DNA from 4 places in the Sodalis sp. RH24 genome. Region 1 is predicted to be linked to each of the others. Evidence: predicted binding sites of a transcription regulator. Region 1 holds the regulator's gene; each other region holds the start of a gene.
What was found. The regulator CRP, encoded in region 1, controls carbon source genes, mostly activating them, when cyclic AMP is high. The targets are predictions, from matches to a motif close to ATGTGANNNNNNTCACAT.

Region 2: ACL2XG_RS11115 (CdaR family transcriptional regulator) is a predicted target of CRP. The motif match lies at 2,945-2,962, and genes of this name have one in related genera.
Region 3: ACL2XG_RS16800 (PTS mannitol transporter subunit IICBA) is a predicted target of CRP. The motif match lies at 3,689-3,706, and genes of this name have one in related genera.
Region 4: idnD (L-idonate 5-dehydrogenase) is a predicted target of CRP. The motif match lies at 4,528-4,545, and genes of this name have one in related genera.

What each region holds. Positions count from the first base shown of each region.
Region 1 is NZ_CP178729.1:4,092,245-4,098,041, reverse strand. Features, by position in the region: gene ACL2XG_RS18470 (phosphoribulokinase) at 1-343, shown strand, start outside; gene ACL2XG_RS18465 (OsmC family protein) at 762-1,184, opposite strand; gene ACL2XG_RS18460 (hypothetical protein) at 1,144-1,332, shown strand; gene crp (cAMP-activated global transcriptional regulator CRP) at 1,500-2,132, shown strand; gene ACL2XG_RS18450 (YccS/YhfK family putative transporter) at 2,186-4,258, shown strand; gene argD (bifunctional acetylornithine/succinyldiaminopimelate transaminase) at 4,275-5,501, opposite strand; gene ACL2XG_RS18440 (aminodeoxychorismate synthase component II) at 5,660-5,797, opposite strand, start outside.
Region 2 is NZ_CP178729.1:2,409,569-2,415,365, reverse strand. Features, by position in the region: gene dgt (dGTPase) at 1-1,274, shown strand, start outside; gene degP (serine endoprotease DegP) at 1,432-2,877, shown strand; gene ACL2XG_RS11115 (CdaR family transcriptional regulator) at 3,061-4,218, shown strand; gene ACL2XG_RS11110 (enolase C-terminal domain-like protein) at 4,288-5,634, opposite strand; gene ACL2XG_RS11105 (MFS transporter) at 5,676-5,797, opposite strand, start outside.
Region 3 is NZ_CP178729.1:3,699,964-3,705,760, reverse strand. Features, by position in the region: gene ACL2XG_RS16810 (MltR family transcriptional regulator) at 1-216, opposite strand, end outside; gene ACL2XG_RS16805 (mannitol-1-phosphate 5-dehydrogenase) at 275-1,423, opposite strand; gene ACL2XG_RS16800 (PTS mannitol transporter subunit IICBA) at 1,510-3,432, opposite strand; gene ACL2XG_RS16795 (DUF3053 domain-containing protein) at 3,957-4,673, opposite strand; gene ACL2XG_RS16790 (RHS repeat-associated core domain-containing protein) at 5,241-5,797, opposite strand, start outside.
Region 4 is NZ_CP178729.1:3,443,169-3,448,965, reverse strand. Features, by position in the region: gene fhuE (ferric-rhodotorulic acid/ferric-coprogen receptor FhuE) at 1-96, shown strand, start outside; gene idnR (DNA-binding transcriptional regulator IdnR) at 173-1,165, opposite strand; gene ACL2XG_RS15670 (gluconate:H+ symporter) at 1,255-2,574, opposite strand; gene idnO (gluconate 5-dehydrogenase) at 2,656-3,420, opposite strand; gene idnD (L-idonate 5-dehydrogenase) at 3,436-4,467, opposite strand; gene ACL2XG_RS15655 (sulfite exporter TauE/SafE family protein) at 4,875-5,594, opposite strand; gene ACL2XG_RS15650 (LysR substrate-binding domain-containing protein) at 5,702-5,797, shown strand, end outside.

The DNA.
Region 1 (5,797 bases):
CGAGGCGGTGATGGATTCGGTGGTGAGGTCGATGGAGGATTATATTAACTACATCACGCCGCAGTTTTCCCGCACCCATATCAATTTCCAGCGGGTGCCGACCGTCGACACGTCGAACCCTTTCGCCGCCAAGGCGATTCCCTCACTTGACGAAAGTTTTGTCGTTATTCATTTCCGTAGCCTGGCGCATATCGACCTGCCTTATCTGCTGGCGATGCTGCAAGGCTCCTTTATTTCCAATATTAATACGCTGGTGGTGCCCGGGGGCAAGATGGGGCTGGCGATGGAGCTGATTATGGGGCCGCTGGTACAGCAGTTGCTGGAAGGAAAGGAAATTAAGTAAACTCGAGGCCTCGGGCGGGAACACCACGCCCGATTCGACCCCATCGGCATGCTTTCCCTTGAACACGCCAGGATTCGCTGCGGTGTTGGCGGGCCTAGCATACCGTGGGGCGCTCGGTCGGGCGGGAACACCACGCCCGATTCGACCCCATCGGCATGCTCTCCCTTGAACACGCCAGGATTCGCTGCGGTGTTGGCGGGCCTAGCATACCGTGGGGCGCTCGGTCGGGCGGGAACACCACGCCCGATTCGACCCCATCGGCATGCTCTCCCTTGAACACGCCGGGTTTGAGTGCGGTGTTGGCGGGCATACCGTGCCATGGGGCGCTCGGTCGGGCAGAGAAACCATGCCCGATTCGACCCCATTGGCGCGCTCTCCCTTGAACACGCCGGGTTTGAGTGCGGTGTTGGCGGGCCGGTTAGGCGGCGGGGGCGTGGTGTTCGTCGCGCACTTCAAAGCTGTGGGTCATATTGACCGACGCGCCGAGCATCAGTGAGACCGAGCAGTATTTTTCCGCCGATAGCGTCACCGCCCGCTCCACCGCCTTGTCGGTCAGCCCGGCGCCGGTGACGATAAAATGCAGGTTGATATGGGTAAACAGGCGCGGCGCCTCGTCGCGGCGCTCGGAGGTGAGTTTGACCTCGCAGTCCCGGACGTCCTGCCGCGCTTTGTGTAAAATCGATACCACATCAATGGCGCTGCAGCCGCCGACCGACATCAATACCATTTCCATTGGGCTGGGCGCTTTTTCGCCCGCGTTCCCATCCATCAAAACCTGGTGGCCCGAGGCGGATTCGCCCATGAAAGACAACCCTTCTACCCATTTGACCCGTGCCTGCATTATGATACTCCTGATGAAAAGCTTTCCAGCAGACTACATTTTTGTTGGAAAACTGGCAATGTTACTGAACATACTTCATGCTGAAGCAAGACAACAGAAGACACTGCTTCAAACCTATGCTAAAAACAAGGCTGGATCGGCCTCATGATAATGAAAGGGCAAGAGATCGATCGGAACATCACATTACCAGACCCTAATAAGTTCCCTTACGTCGCTCCGTTTAAACGCGGAGTCAGAGTGAATAATACAAGCGCCGTAACAGGGAATACGATGTCCCGAACCTGGGATAGCGATGACAAAAGAGGATAACAGCGAATGGTTCTCGGCAAACCGCAAACAGACCCGACTCTCGAATGGTTCCTGTCTCATTGCCATATTCATAAGTATCCATCGAAGAGTACACTTATACATCAGGGTGAAAAGGCTGAAACGCTTTACTACATCGTTAAGGGCGCCGTGGCGGTGCTGATTAAGGATGAAGAAGGCAAAGAGATGATTCTCTCCTATCTTAACCAGGGAGATTTCATCGGTGAGCTCGGCCTATTCGAGGAAGGTCAGGAACGCAGTGCCTGGGTACGGGCGAAAACCGCCTGTGAAGTCGCCGAGATTTCGTATAAAAAATTCCGGCAGCTGATTCAGGTGAATCCGGATATCCTGATGCGCCTGTCGGCGCAAATGGCCAGTCGTTTACAGGTAACGTCGGAAAAAGTCGGCAACCTGGCATTCCTGGACGTTACCGGACGCATAGCGCAAACCCTGTTGAACCTGGCGAAACAACCCGACGCCATGACCCACCCCGACGGCATGCAGATAAAAATCACCCGTCAGGAAATCGGCCAGATTGTCGGCTGTTCCCGCGAGACGGTAGGACGTATTCTTAAAATGCTCGAAGATCAAAATCTTATATCCGCGCACGGTAAAACCATTGTTGTTTACGGCACGCGCTGATAGCCCCGTTATACAGGCGTGGTGCTTCGTACCACGCTTTTTTTGCTGACAGTATGTGGCGCCGGTTAATCTACCACCCTGAAGTAAACTATGCCCTGCGGCAAACCATCGTGCTATGCCTGCCGGTGGCCGCCGGCCTGTTATTCGGCAGCTTGCAAAACGGCCTGCTGTTTTCGTTGGTCCCTGCCTGCTGCAATATCGCCGGCCTCGATACCCTGCATAAACGGTTTTTCAAGCGACTGGCCGTCGGCGGCGTGCTGTTCGCGCTGAGCAGCGTGCTGATCCAGGTGCTGTTGGCCGTGCCGGTGCCGTTGCCCTTGGTGATGCTCGGCCTGGCGCTGCTGTTCGGCGTTACCGGTGAAATCAGCCCGCTGCACGGCCGTTTATTGCCCGCCGCGCTTATCGCCGCCATCTTTACCCTGGGGCTGGCCGGCAATGTGCCGCCCGCCGTGCCGCCGCTGCTGTATATTGCCGGCACCGCCTGGTACGGGCTGTTCAACGCCCTGTGGTTCCGGTTGTGGAAGGAGCAGCCGATGCGGGAATCGCTTAGCCTGCTGTATCGGGAGCTGGCGGATTATATCGAGGCGAAATATACCCTGCTGACACAGCATACCGATCCGGAAACCGCCCTGCCGCCGCTGTTTGCCCGCCAGCAGGCGGTGATTGATCTGATTGCCCAGGTATACCAGCAGCTTTATATGCTGTCGGCCAATGATCAGCTGCAGTACAAACGCCTGCTGCGTTCTTTCCAGGTGGCGCTGGATTTGCAGGAGCATATCGCCGTCAGCCTGCACCAGCCGGACGAAGTACAAAAACTGGTGGCGCAAAGCCACGCCGAGGCGGTTATCCGCTATAACGCCCGGCTGATTGCCGCGCGGTTGCGGGTACTGGCGGATGATATTCTCTATCACCGGCAGCCGGGGCGTTTTAACATGGCCACCGCGCTGTCGGCCCTGGAAAAAATTGCCGACCGGCATCCGGATAATCCGGTCGGACAGTTTTGTTATTACCATTTCAGCCGTATCGCCCGGCTGCTGCGTACCCAGCGCCCGCTTTACCGCCGCGACCTGATGGCCGACAACCAGCAGCGGCTGTCGTTTTGGCATGCGCTGGTCAGCTACTGTTCCTTTAAATCCATGGCGCTGCGCAGCGCGGCAAGGCTTGGGATTATGCTGGCCATCGGCAGCAGCCTGGGGCTGGTATTGGATCTCCCCAAACCCTACTGGATTTTAATGACGGTGATGTTTGTCAGCCAGAACGGCTATAACGCCACCCGGGTGCGGATCCAGCATCGGGCCCTGGGCACGTTGGCGGGGTTGGTGATTGCCGCCGGCACGCTGCAATTCAGGCTGAGCGACGGCACGGTATTGCTGTGCATGTTGTTCCTGACGCTGGCGTCTTACCTGGTGTTGCGCAAAAATTACGGCCTGGCGATGATCGGCATGACGGTGACCGCGGTGTATACGTTGCAGCTACTGTCGCTGAACGGCGCGCATTTCCTGGTGCCCAGGCTGGTGGATACGCTGATCGGCTGTATGCTGGCGTTCGGCGGCATGCTGTGGTTATGGCCGCAGTGGCAAAGCGGTATGCTGCGCAAAAACGCCCATCTGGCGCTGGAGCGGGACCAGGACGCGCTGCGACTGCTGCTGCAACCCGCCCCCGAGCCGGCGGCGCTGGCCTACGCGCGCATGAAGGTCAACCAGGCGCACAACGCGCTGTTTACGTCGCTTAGCCAGGCGATGCGGGAGCCGGCGTTTAATTCGCGCTATCTGACCGATATGCGTTTATGGGTGACCCATAGCCAGTTCATCGTCGAGCACATCAATGCCATGACCATCCTGGCGCGGGATCACTACATGCTGACGCCGACGCTGGCGCAAAAGTACCTGGCCTCTTGCGAGGTGGCGCTGCAGCGCTGCCAGCAACGGCTGGAATATGACGGCCCAAGCTCAGACAGCCCGGTGATGGATGCCGCCGGCGAAACGCCGGAGCTGCCCGGCACCCTGATGGAACGCCATCTGCGGCGTATTCTGTTCCATCTGGGCGTGATGCATACGATTTCATCGGTAGCCTGGCGCCAGCGGCCGCAGCACGGCAACTGGCTGGCGCGCCGGTTAAGCCATTAGTCTCCCGCCGCGCGCCTTAGGGTTTGGCGGCGATAACCTGCGCCACCGCCTGTTCAAACCGGGCCATGCCCTGTTCGATATCGGCGAACTCCACCACCAGCGACGGCGCGAAACGGATGACGTCCGGACCGGCGTTGAGGATCATCAGGCCCTGCGCGGCGCTGGCGTGCAGGAACTCGCGCGCCCGGCCATGGAACTGCGGCCGCAGTTCGGCGCCCAGCAGCAGGCCCATGCCGCGCACATCCGAAAATACCTGATATTTGTCGTCAATCGCCTGGAGCGCGCTGACGAAACGATCGTGCCTTTCGTTAATGCCCGCCAGGACTTCCGGCTGGTTAATCACATCCAGCGCCGCCTCGGATACCGCGCAGGCCAGGGGATTGCCGCCATAGGTGGTGCCGTGGGTGCCCACTTTCATCACCGAGGCGATCTCTTCCGTAGTCAGCATGGCGCTGATGGGGAAACCGCCGCCCAGCGCCTTGGCGGTGGTCAGAATATCCGGCGTTACGCCATAGTGCATATAGGTAAACAGCTTGCCGGTGCGCCCCATGCCGCACTGCACTTCGTCCATCACCAGCAGCGCCTGATTTTGGTCGCACAGATCGCGCAGGCCCTGCAGGAATTCCGGCGTGGCGGGCATAATGCCCCCTTCACCCTGAATCGGCTCCACCACCACGGCGCAGGTATGATCATCCATCACCGCCTTGACGGCCGCCAGATCGTTAAAAGGCACATGGACGATATCCGCCGGTTTTGGCCCGAAGCCGTCGGAATATTTTGGTTGCCCGCCCACGGTAACGGTAAACAGCGTGCGGCCGTGGAACGCGTTATGAAAAGCGATGATTTTGGTTTTATAGGGGCTGTGGCGGGTAATGGCGTAGTGACGCGCCAGCTTAAACGCCGCTTCATTGGCCTCGCCGCCCGAATTGGCAAAAAACACCCGGTCGGCAAAGGTGGCGTTAATCAGCTTGCGCGCCAGGCGCAGCGCCGGTTCGTTGGTAAAGACGTTGCTGGTGTGCCATAGGGTTTCGCCCTGGGCTTTCAGCGCCGCGACCAGCGCCGGGTGGCAATGTCCCAGCGCAGTGACGGCAATGCCGCCGGAGAAATCAATATATTCCTTTCCGTCCTGGTCCCATACCCGGCTGCCCTTGCCCCGGACCGGAATAAACTGCGCCGGTGCATAAACCGGCAGAATAACCTGGTCGAAAGTTTCCCGCGTTACTGCGCTATTATCTGTATTCATATGTAATTACCCGGTCCGCAACAAATCAAGAAGTGATATTATAGTCATAAAATATGAATAAAAAATCACTCCAGTGCAATCGTTTTATCACTATCAGAGCGAAAAAAAGCCGCTGCCCGTGGCCTTGTCCGTTAATGCTATATCAACATGCCGATCGGCTAACACGCAAGAAAGTTCGCCAGGAGTTGATGTCCCTGCTCGCTGAGCACGCTTTCAGGATGAAACTGTACACCTTCAAGCGGCAGGGTTCGATGACGGATGCCCATAATTTCATCCCGCGCGCCGTCGCGCAGACT
Region 2 (5,797 bases), 1.7 Mb from region 1:
TCAAAGAAATCTTCCACCAGCTCAAACGCGAGCGGCGCATCGCGCCGCTGGGGCTGGAGCAGTTGGAGGCGCCGTTTGAAAGCATCGTGGAAATGGCGTGCCTGATGCATGATATCGGCAATCCCCCGTTCGGTCATTTCGGCGAGGCGGCCATCAACGACTGGTTCAGCCAGCGCCTGGACATCGCCGGCCTGGGCAACGAGGCCCAGGGTAACGATCGTTGCCGGGTCGAGGTATTGCGCCTGCGCGCCGGCGAGGATGACGACAACGCGCTGCGCAGCCGTATCCGGCTCGATTTGTGTCATTTCGAAGGCAATGCCCAGGCCATCCGCATGGTGCACAGCCTGCTGAAGCTGAACCTGACCTATGCCCAGGTGGGCTGTATTTTAAAATATACCCGTCCGGCCTATTGGCGCGGCGCGATACCGGCCGAATTCAGCTATCTGATGAAAAAACCGGGCTACTATCTTGCCGAGGAAGAGTATGTCAAAGCGTTGCGCGAACAGCTGGGGCTGGGGGAATTTCATCGCTTCCCGCTGACGTATATCATGGAAGCCGCCGACGATATTTCTTATTGCATCGCCGATCTCGAAGATGCGGTGGAAAAAAAGATCTTTACCGTCGAACAGCTTTATAACTACCTGCAACAAGAATGGGGCGGCGTGGAGAAAGGCGATTTATTTGAAAAGGTGGTCGGCCAGGCATTCGATAAGATAATGCGCAACCAGGGGCTGCGCAGCGGCGATCAGTTTTTTATGTATTTGCGGGTAAATACCGTGGCACGGCTGGTGCCCCATGCGGCAAAACGGTTTCTCGATAATTTGTCGCCGATATTCGACGGATGCTTTAACCAGGCGCTGCTGGAAGATTCCAGTCCGGCTTACCGCTTATTGAAAATATTCAAAGGCGTGGCCTTCAAACATGTGTTCAACCATCCGGAAGTAGAACAGCTGGAATTACAGGGCTACCGGGTTATCAGCGGCCTGCTGGAAATCTACAACCCCCTGCTGGATATGCCGCTGGCGGCGTTTCGCGAGCTGGCGGCGCAGGATGACCACCGGGACTACATGATCCCCACCCGCCTGTTTCATAAATTATCCACCAAACATCGTCTGGCTTATGGTGAAGCGGTAGCCGGGTTAAATCGCTACCCGTCGCGCCAGCAGCCCATGATGGAATTTTATTATCGGGCGCGTTTAATTCAGGACTATATTAGCGGCATGACCGATCTTTATGCCTGGGATGAATACCGCCGCTTAATGGCCGCGGAGTAAGTCAGGGTTAGCGCAGTATTTGTAAATACGCCCAATACTTTTTTACCATTATGGTTTTTTTGCTACTGAACTTCGGGTTATTTGATTAATCTCACAGATACGACCACAGCAATGGGTCCGCATCATTACCTGATACTTACAGTTGAGACAATGTTAAATGAAAAAAACTTCTTTGGTCCTGAGTGCGCTGGCATTGTGTCTGGGTGTGGCGCTGGCGCCTGTTTCATTGTATGCGGCGGAAACCGCCTCGACCAATCAGCAGCTCCCAAGCCTGGCGCCGATGCTGGAAAAAGTCATGCCATCGGTGGTCAGCATCAGCGTCGAAGGCAGCACCGCCGTCAGTTCGGCGCGCGTGCCCGAGCAGTTCCAGCAGTTCTTTGGCCAGGATTCCCCGCTGTGCCAGGAAGGGTCGCCTTTCCAGGCGTCGCCCCTGTGCCAGGGCGGCGATGAGGACGGCGGCGGCGACGGCGAGGGCAATACCCCGCCGGCCAAGGAAAAATTCATGGCGCTGGGCGCGGGTGTGATTATCGATGCCCAGAAAGGCTACGTGGTGACCAACAATCATGTGGTCAACGACGCCACTAAAATCCAGGTGCAGCTGTATGACGGCCGCCGATTCGACGCCAAGATCATCGGCCGCGATCCCCGTTCCGATCTGGCGCTGGTGCAGCTGATCGACTTTAAAAACCTCACCGCCATCAAGATGGCCGATTCGGACCAGCTGCGGGTCGGCGATTATACCGTGGCCATCGGCAACCCTTACGGCCTGGGGGAAACCGCCACCTCGGGTATTGTGTCCGCGCTGGGGCGCAGCGGGCTGAATATTGAAAACTATGAAAACTTTATCCAGACCGATGCCGCCATCAACCGGGGCAACTCGGGCGGGGCGCTGGTTAACCTCAACGGTGAGCTTATCGGCATCAATACCGCCATACTGGCGCCGGACGGCGGCAATATCGGTATCGGCTTCGCCATTCCCAGCAACATGGTGAAAAACCTGACGGCGCAGCTGGTGGCCTATGGCCAGGTCAGGCGCGGCGAAATCGGCATTCTCGGCACCGAGCTCAATCCGGAGCTGGCCAAGGCGATGAAAGTCGACGCCCAGCGCGGCGCGTTTGTCAGCCAGGTGATGCCTAAATCCGCCGCCGAAAAGGCCGGGGTGAAAGCCGGCGATGTCATCGTCACCATGAACGGCCGGCCCATCAACAGCTTTGCCGCGTTCCGTGCGGATGTCAGCTCGCAGCCGGTCGGCACCAAGGTCCAGCTCGGCCTGCTGCGCGACGGCAAGCCGGTAACCGTCGATGTGATCCTGGAGCAGAGCACCCAGCCGCAGCTTGATTCGGGCAATGTCTTTACCGGCATCGAAGGCGCGGAATTGAGCAACATGGATACCGGCGATCAGCAGGGCGTCAAGGTGGACAATGTCAAGGCGGGCAGCACCGCGGCGAAAGTCGGCCTGAAGAAGGGCGATATCATCCTGGGCGTCAACCAGCAGCCGGTGCAGAATATCGGCGAACTGCGTAAAATCCTGGATGCCAAGCCGCCGATACTGGCGTTAAACGTCAAACGCGGCGATACCACGCTTTACCTGCTGGCGCAGTAATCCCCCGCGTCCGGCTCTCGCCACCAAGACGGCGTCATCACGACGCCGTCTTTTTTTGCCCGAAAGAATGTGATATCCCGCACAAAATAAGCGAGCAAGATCACGCTTTGTGCTTCTGCACAATGTATGAGCGCCAGCACCCGGGTATAATAGGGCAAAGGGCTTAACAGAACCGAGGCGGGGATGGCAACGTATCATCTTGATGCGAAATTGGCGCAAGAAATTGTGGCAAGAACGATGCAGATTATCGACAGCAATATCAACGTGATGGATGCGCGCGGCCGCATTATCGGCAGCGGCGATGAAGAGCGGGTCGGTGAACTGCACGAAGGCGCGTTATTGGCCCTGTCGCAGGCCCGGGTCGTGGATATCGACGACGGCGTGGCCCGGCATTTGCACGGGGTACGGCCCGGTATCAACCTCCCGCTGAAAATCGACGGCAATATCGTCGGCGTTATCGGCCTGACCGGCAATCCCAGTCAACTGCGGCAGTATGGCGAGCTGGTCTGCATGACGGCGGAAATGATGCTGGAGCAGGCGCGCTTGCTGCATATGCTGGCGCAGGACAGCCGGCTGCGCGAGGAACTGGTGCTGAATTTAATCCGCGCCGAGGAAGTCACGCCGGCGCTGATCGAATGGGCCCAGCGGCTGGGCATCGATATCAACCAGCCCAGGGTGGCGGCGGTGGTGGAGGTGGACAGCGGGCAGTTCGGCGTCGACAGCGCCATGGCGGAGCTGCAGCAGCTGCAAACGCTGCTCACCACGCCGGAGCGCGATAACCTGATCGCCATCGTATCGCTGACGGAAATGGTGGTGCTGAAACCCGCGCTGAACAGCCACGGGCGCTGGGATGCCGAAGAGCATCGCCGGCGGGTGGATACGCTGTTTTCGCGCATGACCGAAAGCAGCCGCCTGCGGGTACGTATCGCCCTGGGCAATTTTTTCCCCGGCGCCGGCGGTATTGCGCGCTCCTGGCGTACCGCGCGCACCACCATGTCGGTGGGCAAGCAGCGGCTGCCCGAGCAGCGCCGTTATTTTTATCCCGATCTGATGCTGCCGGTACTGCTCGACAGCCTGCGCGGCGGCTGGCAGGCCAGCGAGCTGGTGCGCCCGCTGGCAAAACTCAAGGCCATGGATAACAACGGCCTGCTGCGCCGCACGTTGATTGCCTGGTTCCGCCATAACGTTCAGCCCACGCCTACCTCCAAGGCGCTGTTTATCCACCGCAACACCCTGGAGTACCGCCTCAACCGCATTTCGGAAATGACCGGCCTGGATCTGGCCAATTTTGACGATCGGCTGCTGCTCTACGTGGCGCTGCAGCTGGATGACGAAGCCTGATCCCATCGTCCGCGGCCCACCCCATGTCGCCGGCAAACTCAGGGTACGGCCGGCCGTACCCTGGATGGGTTAACGCAGCATCGCCGGCCGTTTCCGGTCAAAGGTCCAGCCGGGAATCAGATACTGCATCGCCTGCGCGTCATTGCGCGCGCCGGACGGCATGCGCTTGTAAAGCTCATGCTGCCGTTCGATTTGCGCCATATCGATTTCCACGCCGAGCCCCGGTTTACCGTTGAGTGTGATCGCGCCGTCGACGATTTGCAGCGGTTCTTTGGTCAGATGCTCGCCTTCCTGCCAAATCCAGTGGGTATCCAGCGCGGTGGGCTTGCCCGGCGCGGCCGCGCCGACATGGATAAACATCGCCAGCGAAATATCAAAATGGTTATTGGAATGACAGCCCCAGGTCAGGCCCCATTCATCGCACAGCTGCGCCACGCGTATCGCGCCCTGCAGGGTCCAGAAATGCGGGTCGGCCAGCGGAATATCAATGGCGTTAAGCTGTACCGCGTGGTTTAGCTCGCGCCAGTTGGTGGCAATCATATTGGTCGCCACCGGCAGCCCGGTGGCCCGTTTGAATTCCGCCATCACCTCGCGCCCGGAAAAGCCCTGCTCGGCGCCGCAGGGGTCCTCGGCATAGGCCAGCACGCCGCGCATATCCTGGCACAAATCGATGGCTTCCCTAAGCGACCAGGCGCCGTTGGGGTCGATGGTAATACGCGCGTCCGGAAACCGCCTGGCCAGCGCCGTCACGGTCTCTATTTCGCTGGCGCCGGCCAGCACGCCGCCCTTGAGTTTGAAATCCTTGAAGCCATAACGATCCTGCGCGGCTTCCGCCTGGCGCACCAGGGCGTCGGTGGTCATGGCCGTCTCGCGGCGCAGCCGGTACCAGTCATGGGACGGCCGGCTGGGCCCGGCCTGATAGGGCAGGTCGGTCAGGCTCCTGTCGCCGACATAAAACAAATAGCCCAGCACAGGCACGCTGTCGCGCTGCTTACCAGGACCGAGCAGCTCCGCCACCGGCACGCCGAGATGTTGGCCCATCAGATCCAGCAGCGCGGCCTCGAGAGCGGCCACCGCGTTTACCCGCAGTTCAAAGGTCCAGGCGCCCTGGGCGAAAGAATCAAAATCGTTGCTGACATGCCCCTGGTGCACGTCGTGCACGATGCGGTTAAGCGTCGCCAGCGGCTGGCCCACCACCCGTTGCCGGGCGGCCTGCAGCGTGTTTAAAATCACCTCGCCGCCCGGGGCCTCGCCGACGCCGGTATGCCCGGCATTGTCGGTAAGGATGACAATATTGCGGGTAAAATAGGCGCCGTGGGCGCCGCCGATATTCATCAGCATGCTGTCATGGCCCGCGACCGGGATAACCTGCATGGCGGTCACCGTCGGCGCACCGTTAAAATCGCTGTGATCCATTCCCTACTCCTGCGGTTGCAAACTGCTATGTCAAAAAAACCTTACGCCGTCAGCGGCTTAAGCACCAGGCGTTGAATCTTGCCCACGATAAACAGATAACTCAAAATCACCACCAGGCCGTTGGCGGCGACATAAATCAGGGCGCCGTCAAAGGATCCGGTTT
Region 3 (5,797 bases), 390 kb from region 1:
GCGCACCGGTAGTTCGCCCAGCGGACCGGCGCCAATCAGTAGCGGCTCCACGGCATATTTTACCGCGTAATCATCCTTGCGAAAGATTTGCAGCACCAGAATATTGACCGCCTCGGCCAATAATTCCACCGCCGCGCCCATCAAATCCCTGACCGTTGTGCCGGCGTTCAGTTGTTCGAGGACCTGGTTTTCGTACAGTTGAGTATTTTCCGTCATCACCGAACACCATGTAACCCCCGGAGGCGGGATATTGCCCGCCGCCGGATCTTCATCATCATTGCATGGCGTTATAAAGATCCACCACCTGCGCTACCACCTCGCCGTCTTCCTCAAGACCGGAGACCTGCGCCAGCGCCGCTCCGGGGCCTGATTTTTCCAGCAATGCCGCCCATTCCTGCGCCTGGGGATCCTGCTCGCTATGATAATGCATGGCGGCGGCGATGCCCTTAAGCAGGTTGTCGTGGCGCAGGCCGTATTCCATGGTGCCGCGCAGCGGTTTGATCAACCGGTCGCCGGCGCTGAGCTTACGCAGCGGCTGGCGGCCGACGCGCTCTACGTCGTCATGTAAATAGGGATTCTCAAAGCGCTGCAGGATCTTATTGATATAGGCGGCGTGTTTCGCGGCTTCAAAACCGTAACGGTTAATCAGCACCGCGCCGCTTTCTTCCATGGCGCCTTTCACCACCTGGCGGATGTCGGGGTCGAGGATCGCGTCGCGGATGGTCTTATGCCCGGCATGCTGGCCCAGATAGGCGGTGATGGCATGGCCGGTGTTAAGCGTAAACAGCTTACGTTCGACAAACGCCATCAGGTTATCGGTCAGCTCCATGCCGGCGATAGCCGGCGGCTCGCCGATGAACTGGGTTTTATCCACAATCCATTCGCTAAAGGTTTCCACCGTCACCGCCAGCGGATCCTGGGTTCCGGCTTCGGCCGGGGGTACGATGCGATCCACCGCGGAATCGACGAAACCGACGTGCTGCGCCACCCAGGCGTGATACTGCTCGGGCAGTGCCTTTAAGACATGCTGTTTCAACTGGCTGGTGCCGCGCACCATATTTTCACAGGCGATAATATTCAGCGGCCGGGTATTGCCCGCGTCATGGCGCGCGATCAACCCTTTGGCGACGGTACCGGCGATGCGTTCCAGGATCTGCGGCCCTACGGCGGTGGTTACCAAATCAACGTCGGCTATCAATGCCACCACTTCCGCGCCGGTGCTGTTAACGGCGCTGACGCCCCGGACCCTTTCCACATGGGACTGCTCGCCCACGACATGGACCTCGTATTCATGCCTGGCGTTCAAGGCGTCAAGCACCGTTTGGTTAACGTCGGCAAACACCACGTCCACCCCGGCATCGGCCAATAATTTACCGATAAAGCCGCGTCCGATATTACCTGCTCCGAAATGTAATGCTTTCATAGATTTAACCTTGGATTCTCTTAGTTAAAAAGGGGCCAACGCAGGCCCCCTCTCAAATACAACCGTTTCCATCGCCCGCGCTGTGGTTAGGCCGTTTTGCCGCCTTTGAGCAGCTCAAGCACTTCATCTACGTCGGTGGTGTTGATCAGGCGTTGGATAACCGCATCGTCGTCCAGCGCGTTGGTCAGGCTGGTAATGACCTGGATGTGCTCGTTATTGCGCGCGGCGATACCAATCACCAGACGGGCAATATCGTCTTCCTCATCACCGAAACGCACGCCCGCCGGATACTGGCAGAATACCACGCCGGTGCGCAGCACCTTATCCTTGGCCTCGATGGTGCCATGGGGAACCGCAATGGACTCGCCCAGGTAGGTGGAGGTCAGCTTTTCACGATCCAGCATCGCTTCCACATACTCCGGCAGCACGTAACCGCCGTTGACCAGTTGCTCACCGGCAAAACGGATTGCCTGTTCCTTATTGTCGGCCTGACGTCCGAGGAAGATATTGGCCGCGGTCAGGCGGAACAGGTTCTGCTCGCTGTCTTCGAAGCTGTCGTCCAGGGTGGTGATGACTTTATTCTGATTGGTTTCGGTCTTTTGCACCGCAACCAGACGCGCCACCAGATCGGTATACAGCCCGCTGTCCAGGAAGTTGGTCAGCGAGATATGCTGCGCCTGCGGGGCGTGGCGCATGGCCCGCTCGGTCAGGTCGCGGTGGGTGATCACCAGGTCAACATCCTCAGGCAGGCTGTTGATGGCCGTGTTGGTCACGCTGATATTGGTCAGCCCGGCTTCCTTGACTTTTTTACGCAGTACCCCGGCGCCCATGGCGCTGGAGCCCATGCCGGCATCGCAGGCCACGATGATTTTACGTACCGAAGCCAGGTCGCCGGTGGCGCCGGCGGTAACCGGCGCGGCCATGCCTTTGGACTGCGCTTTCATATCTTTTATACGACGGGTGGCGTCTTCAAGGTCGTCCCCTTCCTTGGCCTTCATGCTTTTCAGCAGGATCGAGGCGATAACGAAGGACACGGCAAACGCCGCGACTACCGCGGTAATATTGGCAAAATAGGCGCCTTTAGGCGTCATGGCCAGCACCGCCAGGATGGAACCCGGCGACGCGGGGGAAACCAGGCCGCCGTGCAGCACGCTCAGGGTAAACACGCCGGTCATGCCGCCGAGGATTACCGCTATCAGCAGACGCGGGTTCATCAGCACGTAAGGGAAATAGATTTCGTGGATACCACCCAGGAAATGGATGATGGCCGCGCCGCCGGCGGACTGTTTGGCGTTGCCGCGACCGAAAATCATGTAGGCAATCAGCACGCCCATGCCCGGACCCGGGTTGGCTTCAATCAGGAAGAAAATTGATTTGCCGGTGGCGGTAGCCTGCTGGATGCCCAACGGCGAGAAGATGCCGTGGTTGATGGCGTTATTCAGGAACAGGATTTTTGCCGGTTCGACAAAGATCGAGGCCAGCGGCAATAAATCGTGGCGTACCATCAGGTTCACGCCCGCCGCCAGGATATGGGACAGGATTTCAACCAGCGGCCCGATGGCCAGGAAGGCGATAATCGCCAGGATCATGCCGATGATGCCGGCGGAGAAGTTGTTGACCAACATCTCGAAGCCGCTTTTGATCTTGCCGTCCACCATACGGTCAAAACGTTTAATCGCCCAGCCGCCCAACGGACCGGCCAGCATGGCGCCGAGGAACATCGGCATATCCGCCCCGGCAATCACGCCCATGGTGGTAATGGCGCCCACCACGCCGCCGCGTTCGCCGCCGGCCAGCCGTCCGCCGGTATAACCGATCAGCAACGGCAGCAGGTAGGTGATCATCGGGCCGACTAATTTAGCCAGCGTCGCGTTGGGTGTCCACCCGGTGGGGATGAACAGCGCGGTGATAATCCCCCAGGCAATAAAGGCGCCGATATTCGGCATCACCATATTGCTCAGGAAACGGCCAAAATTTTGTACTCTGACCTTGATATCCGAAGAAGACATAAAAAACACCCCTATTGATACGCGCCGGACAATAAGGGCGCGTGAAAATTGTTGCGACAGTGTTGCATTCTCTGTCGGTAGTTCTATAAGCAGCGGGACTCTACCACGCTGCGTGCCGAATGCGTACTCAGCGGCGTAACTGTGACGAATATCACCATGTCACCCCCTGTTTATCCCCTATATCGGTGATATTCATCACAAATTCCGTATGAAAAAAAACCACAATTATAACTTCAGGGAGTTAACGGCGGGTAAATTGTGATAGAGATCACTCTTGCTTGCTGGGTATTTGTTTGATAAATGTGATTTGTATCACAAATTATTTATCATCCCAGCCGGGCATCGGCGAAGAGAGGGCGATAGCGGCTGATTTAGACGCTAAAAGGCGGAATTGCGTAGCTAAAGCTGTAAGAAAATTACCGCTGTAATACCTGCGTTTTCTCGCACGCACGACAGCCATCATGACGCGGATATGTTACAAAAAGGTGACCCGGCGGGCCACCTTGGTGTAACGCGGCGCGTCATTAGCGCAGGGCCGTCCCTGCGGCGGTCTGCGCCTGCATCAGCTGCTGGTGCTGGCTTTGCAGGCCGGCCATCAGCTCATTATATTGCGTCGCCTGCAGCCGGGTGGGAAAGGCCACCGACGTGGGGCTGTAGGTCACCTGGCTGCCCTGCATATTCAGGAAATTGCCCACCTGGATCAGGGTTTCCGCAAGCTGCGCCGCGCTGGTCACCACCGGCGTCACCTGCTGTGCCGGCTGAATCACCAGCTTGGTATAGGCCTGTTCGTATACCGCCTTCAGGTCGTCGGGCTGCTTTAGCGCGGCGCGGGAGTCATCCGCCTGTTTTTTCAGGCGTTCTATCTGCGGCCCCAGCAGATTCAGTGCCCCTGCGGACTGCTGCAAATCCACCCGGTGGGTAAGATAATCCTGCGGCACGCGGATCTGGCTGACCTGATCCAGCACCGGCAGCAGGCTGGCATTGACCGCCTGGGTATATTGCTGGGTAAAGGTCAGCAGGATCTGGTAGTCGGCCACATAGGTGCCGAACTGTTTTTTCTGATCGTCGGTCAGCGTCGGCAGGCGCTCGCCGCCCGGCAGCACGGTGGTTTGTAAAAACGCCATAAACGCCTTGCGCTGCTCCGGCTCCTTGTCGCCGCAGGCGGTAATCTGCAGCGCCAGCATCAATAGCACTGGAATCATCAGCGCATAGCGCAACTGCGCCAGTCTGTCCCTTAACATCATGACCAACTACTCCTGTAAAATAGCTCACCCCTTTCCCTGGTTACCCAATTAACGCGTCCTGTTTGCAGAGTAAGGATAGTCCACTTTGCGAGGAATAAATATGCTCAAAGCCCTACCGATGGTCTCATTTTTTTACAAAACCCGCGGCGCATCGAACCCATCCACGGCATCAAGGGTAAGGGAGGCACATCCGCTATTGCCATAGCGGTCCGTCAACCGCAACGGCAAGGCCGGAGGAATAAAGCCGTTGCCGGTCAGACTGAAGCCCCAAACGTTATCACCAGCCGGCGAGGGGCCGGCAGACGCATCGTAAACATCGGTCTCGATAATAAAATCAATAAGATTACTTTATTGCATCAGGTCACTTACCTCTATCATGTGATCATTTTAACGAAATGAAATGGCACGACAGCAGCTCTTTTATGATACTTAAATCATTAACGCGGATTTTCTTAGGTTTTATCAAGATGAAAACATGCTAATAAAACACCACATTTATAGTCATGCCGCGCACACAATTATTACTGTATATAAACGATGACTTGATTCAGATATTCCGTCGCTTTATTTAAGACTGAATTTCTTGGTCAAGTGAAAGCGCATGGGATCTTTGATTACGAAGGTATTCGGGGCGTCCCACTCCCATACGCGGCAAAAAATACCGTCAATAGTTTTATAACGCAATCCTTTGTCCTCCAAGTTTTTTAACAAGGTACGTATTGTAACCATTTCAAAATCTTGCGAGGCATGAGAACGCACGGTGATAATATCCACTTTATACTCACTTGCAAGGCGGGACGCAAAAAGATCGTCATCCTTAGGGAATCGCTCTAACCGGTAATTGTGCTGAAAATCACGGCGAGTGACCTCTGCGGGCGTAAAGCTATTGTCGGCTGCTTGCCGCAATCCCAACCTTAGCCTTCTTCCCTCTTTTATACCATACCTCACTTGAGTCCCTTGCGGCGGCGTGAAAAAACCCGCCTCTTGGTGATATTTTCCATGGGACGAAATAATAAGGCGTTCTGAATTTTCAGACCCTTTAAATAAATACAGATCGTCGCCCAACTCTATCCTGTTGCCAAGCGCGATATCTTCAAGACCTCCTCCCCTGGCGGTGTTAG
Region 4 (5,797 bases), 650 kb from region 1:
AACCTGTTCGACAAAGAGTACTATGACTACCTCGGTCCTTACGCGGTATATGGCGCGCCGCGCAATATGTCGGTAACGGTGGGTTACACCTTCTGATCATAGACAGGGCGGGAGATATCCCGCCTTGTCTTCTGGCATCCATACCCGTTAAACCGCGGTTTTAACAGCGGCGTCAAATCGTTCCTCCTTTAAAAATCTGGTAGCCTAGGTCAATAGAGTAATTGACATCTTCATGGCGGATTTTTTTCAGCACCATTTCCGCCGCGCATTTTCCCATGCCGATGCGCGGGGTAATGACGCTTGCCAGGCGGGGGGTTATGGCCCGGCCGATATCCAGCCCATGGAAACCGGCGATGGCGATATCGCCGGGGACGGGGATATTTTGCCGCAGGCATTCCAGCAGCGCGCCCACGGCGATGTCGTCATTGGTGCAAAACAGACCGTCCAGATCGGGGAAGCGTTTTAGCGCCTGGTTAAAAATATCGGCGCCGAGGGAAAACGAGGATATTTCATTGGCGGTGAGCATCAGCGGGGTTAAATCGTAAGACTTCATCGCCTGGGCATACCCCTGGTAGCGCTGGCGGTCGCGCAGATCATCCCGCGAACCAAGATAGACAACCCGGCGTTTGCCGCTGGCCAGCATGGTCGACATCATATCGAAAGCCGCTTCCTGGTTATCATAGCCCACCTGGATATCCATAAATTCCTCACGGGTATCCATCACTTCAACAACGGGGATTTTAGCGGCCAGCAGGCTTTTTATACTGCGCAGGGTATGTTCTTTTTCCATCAAAATAATGCCGTCGATGCTGTAGGAAAGCAGATTAACAATCTGCTGCTCTTCCGTTTCCTTGCTGTAATTATAATTGGCGATTAATGTCTGGTAATTATTAACCGAGGTTACGGACTCGATACCGGCCAGCACGTCGGAAAATACCTGATTATTAAACGACGGCACCAGGATGCCGATGGAGTGGCTGATGGAATTCAGCATCATCTCCGGCGCCCTGTTTGGAATATAATTCAACTCTTCGATAATACCGGCTATTTTGGTCCCGGTCGCCTTGGCAACTTTTTCCGGCGTGCGCAGATAACGGCTGACCGTGGTTTTGGTGACGCCGGCAAAGGTGGCGATGTCTTGCATGCTGACCCGGTATTTTTTCATTCCACCCTCTCTGATGATCCCGGTCCGGCAGCCATGGCCGGCAGACCGGGAATATCCTTTCGCGTTACGCTCCAAAAAATCTGTGCCAACTAATGGATAATCATATTGAGCAATAGTACACCGGCTAATCCGATAAACGAGATCAGTGTTTCCATGACCGTCCAGGTTTTCAAGGTTTCAGCCACGCTCAGGTTAAAATAACCCTTAAACAGCCAAAAGCCCGGGTCGTTGACATGGGATGCGATCACGCTGCCCGCGCCGGTCGCCAGCACCATAAGCGCCGGATCGGCATGGGTGACGGCGATAATCGGTAAAACAATGCCCGAGGTGGTGATCGCCGCCACGGTGGCCGACCCCAGCGCGATGCGCAATAACGCCGCGACGCACCAGCACATGACAAGCGGCGACAGCGACGTGCCGCGCATGATATTGGCGATAAAATCACCGACGCCGCTGTCCACCAGTACCTGTTTAAAGGCGCCGCCGCCGGCGATAATAAAGATGATCATGGCGATGGCGGCAATGGAATCGCCCAGGATATCCATCACCTGGCCGATCTGGCGCCCGCTGCGCAGGCCGAGAGTAAAAATACCCAGTACGATGGCGGCAAACAGCGCCACGGCGGGATTACCGATAAATTCCAGCAACAGACGCACGCCGTCGTCTTTCGCCATGGTCATATCGGCGATCGCAGCCAATGCCATCAGAATGACCGGGATAATGGCCACGGTCACACTGACGGCAAAACCGGGCATTTCCTGTTCGGTAAAAATTTTCGGGTTGAATAATCCCGCCGGCGGTTCTTTTTCAAATTTTTTCAGCAGTTTGGAAAAAAGGGGGCCGGCGATAATAACGGTCGGAATAGCGATGATCAGGCCATAAATCAGCGTGGTGCCCAGGTTGGCGTTAAAAATGATGGCGATAGCGGTAGGGCCGGGATGCGGCGGCAAAAAGCAGTGGGTCACCGACAGGGCGGCAACCATCGGAATGCCCACATACAGCAAAGGCAGCCCCGAGGCGGCCACAATGGTAAATACCAACGGCAACAAGAGGACGAAACCGACTTCATAGAACATTGCCAGGCCGACCACCAGCCCGGTTATCACCAGCGCCCACTGGATGCGTTGTTTGCCAAAAAACTGTATCAGCGTCGTGGCGATGCGCTGGGCGGCGCCGGTATCGGAGATCAGGCGTCCGAGCATAGCGCCGAATCCCAGGATCATCGCCAAACCACCCAAGGTGCCGCCAATACCGTTTTGAATCGAGTGCATGACCGCCAGCGGTTTCATGCCCTCGGCGATACCCACCACCGCCGCCACAAACACCAGGGCGATAAAACCATTGACTTTAAATTTGATCATCAATATCAGGAGTAATATTACCCCTAATGCAATAATTATAATCGGCATATCCAATCCCCATGCTAATGACGAAAAGTCGCCCGCGGGCGGCTCCCGTCATTTATTTATTATTCGTTATTTTTTTTACTTTCAGACTGCCGCCAACATACCGCCGTCAACAAAGATCAGGTGACCGTTGACAAAATCAGAGGCTTTCGCCGCCAGGAATACCGCGGCGCCGATAAGTTCCTGCGGGTCTCCCCAGCGGGCGGCCGGGGTGCGTTTGGTCAGCCAGGCGGTAAATTCCTGGTTATCGACCAGGGCCTTGGTCATTTCGGTATTAAAATAGCCGGGGGCGATGCCGTTAACCTGAATATTATAACGGGCCAGTTCCACACACATGCCGCGGGTCAGCATTTTAACCGCGCCCTTTGACGCCGCATAGGGGGTAATGGTGTCACGGCCGAGTTCGCTTTGCATGGAGCAAATATTGATGATTTTACCCCGGTTGCGTTTGATCATGTTACGGGCAACCGCTTGTGAAACCAAAAATACCGCCGTTTGATTTACCGCGATAATATCGTTCCAGTCTTTCTCAGGAAATTCGGTAAACGGATGGCGTCGCTGGATGCCGGCATTGTTAATCAAAATATCAATAGGGCCGATATCGGACTCAATTTGCTCAATAGCGCTATTAACGGCCTGGCTTTTCGTCACATCAAATGCGACAGAATAAGCGGTATACCCTTGGTCCCGTAACTGCTGCGCCGCTTTTTCCGCGCGGGCGGCGGTAATATCATTGATGATGATTTCCGCACCCGATTGCGCCAGTCCGTTGGCCAATAAAAAACCAATGCCTTGGGCGGAGCCGGTAATCAGCGCTTTTTTATTTTTTAATGAAAAAATATCGTTCATTTTGGATCCCTATTTTCAAAAAACCAACTGTACTTTTGACGCTAACGATTTGTCCGCCGCGAAGATCAACGCCTGTTCAAGTTCGGCCTGCGGATATTCACCGGATAACAACGGCAGCGGGTCGATGGTGCCGTTGCCCAGCCAGGCCACGGCGGTATTAAATTCGGTGGTGAAACGAAAACTCCCCACCAGCCTGATTTCCTTGGCTATGACCATCATCATGGGGAACTCCGGCGTCACGCCGCCCATGCCGACCTGGACTAAGGTACCCCTGGCCCGGGTTAATTCCAGGCAGCGCGTAATGGACTGGGGATGGCCCGAGGCTTCGAACGCGATATCGAAGTAGCCTTTTTGATCGGCATACGCGGAGAAATCACCGGCCGCCGCATGCAGGGTTTTGGTGGCGCCCATTTGGGCGGCGATATCCAGGCAACGCTGGCTCAGGTCGGCGCAGATGATTTCCCGCGCGCCCGAGGCCTTGGCGGCCGCCACCAGCAAGCTGCCGATAGGCCCGACGCCGGAGACAAAAACGGTTTTACCCTTAACGTCCCCGGCCTGATTCACGGCGTGAATGGCCACCGCCAGCGGTTCGGCAAAAGCCATGACGCGTTCATCGAGGGCATTGTTAAAGGGGATGCATTGTTCCGTATCCACGACTTTAAATTGCGTGAATCCGCCATCCACATGCGGGAAATACATGGCGCTGCCGAAAAAGCGCATATTAATACATTGATTTTCCTCACCGGACAGGCAATATTTACACTGTTTACAGGGCTTGCTGGGGTTAATGGCCACGCTCTGGTTAACGGATAACCCCGGGGCATCGCTTTTTACCACATGGCCGATAACTTCGTGCCCCAGAATCATGGGCTGGCGCACTTTGAAATTTCCGACCGCACCCTCCTGGTAATAATGCAGATCGGATCCGCAAATCCCGCCGCGGGATATTTTAACCAAGGTCCCCTGGCCGGAATATTCTACGTTTTGCGCCACCACGGCAACGGCTTTTTTTCCGGTAACCACGCAAGACTGGGTATCAACGTTCATTTTTATTTCCTCAACGGTAATGTCGTTGAGGTGCAGTTAAACGGCTATGGATGTGCAAAACTGTGATGGATGTCACTTAAAAATGATGTAACGAAAATGATGTAACGCATAACGTGATTGACTTAATAAAAAGCAACCTCCGTTCAAAATGAACAAGAAATAATGTGAATAACCCGGTATGGTAAATTGGCCGCTAAATAGATGCTAATTATGTTATTAGGTATTTGCTATCCCTCATTATTACGGATCGCGAGAGTACGCCTCTGATAAACAGGCGATAGTTACCGCCGCCGCCTGTCCAGGCATTGTCGGTTGCCGGTGCTGGCTTTATGTATGCTTGGCCATTGGGTTCTATTTTTTATTTTTATGGATTTTATAGCGCGTTATATTCCGCAGGGAATCATTTATCAATTAAGCGCGTCCCAAATCATTGAGGCGCCCGCCACCAGCATCATGGCGTCAATCAGGCGGTTAAAGGTTTTTTCAGCCATTTTCACCAAGAATATTTTACCGATGTACATGCCGGCAACCAGCGTACCGCCTACCATCAGGCCACTGATAACGACGGACCGCGGCAGGGCGCCGATGGCCCCGAACGCCGATGCCTTGGCAAGGTAGATAGCAAAGGAGGCGGCCGCTTCCGTCGACAGCAGCGCGCCTTTTGTCAGCCCATACCCGGCAAAAAGGGGGATGGTCAGCGGGCCCGTGGAGAAAACCACCCCGGTGAGGTAACCGACCAGTGCGCCCGCCAGCGCCAGTTGCATGGGGTTGAGCGTTATTGCCCGGGCATTGGCCCAGTGGCGCGCCGGGATCAGCAGGAAGAAAAACAGGCCGATGCAGAAGTTGGAGAGGGGCGCAGGCATCAGCCACAGCGTATTGGCGCCCAGGACGGCGGCGGGGATACCCGGCAGGGAATACCACAGAAAGGCCCTGATATTGATGTCCCTGCGCCACATAAGCACACGCGAAACATTACCCATAATGGCGGCGATGGCCATGATGGGAACCGCGGCCTTGGGACCAAAGGTATACGCCAGCGCCGGCAACAGCATGATGGAAGCGCCTGTGCCCACCATGCCGCTGATGATGCCGGCCGCTATTCCAATAATGACAATGATCAGATACATCACGCCGGCACGTCCTTTTTCAGGGGGTAGTAACCATGATGATAGCGATCAGAAATGGAATGGCTCGTGATAAAATATCACGCAATAGTGATAAAAAAGGACTGGTTATGCATTCACTCCCACCCCTGGCGGCATTACGGGCATTTTTGGTTGCATGCCATGCCGGCAGCTATACCGCCGCCGCCAAAGAATTATGTATTACC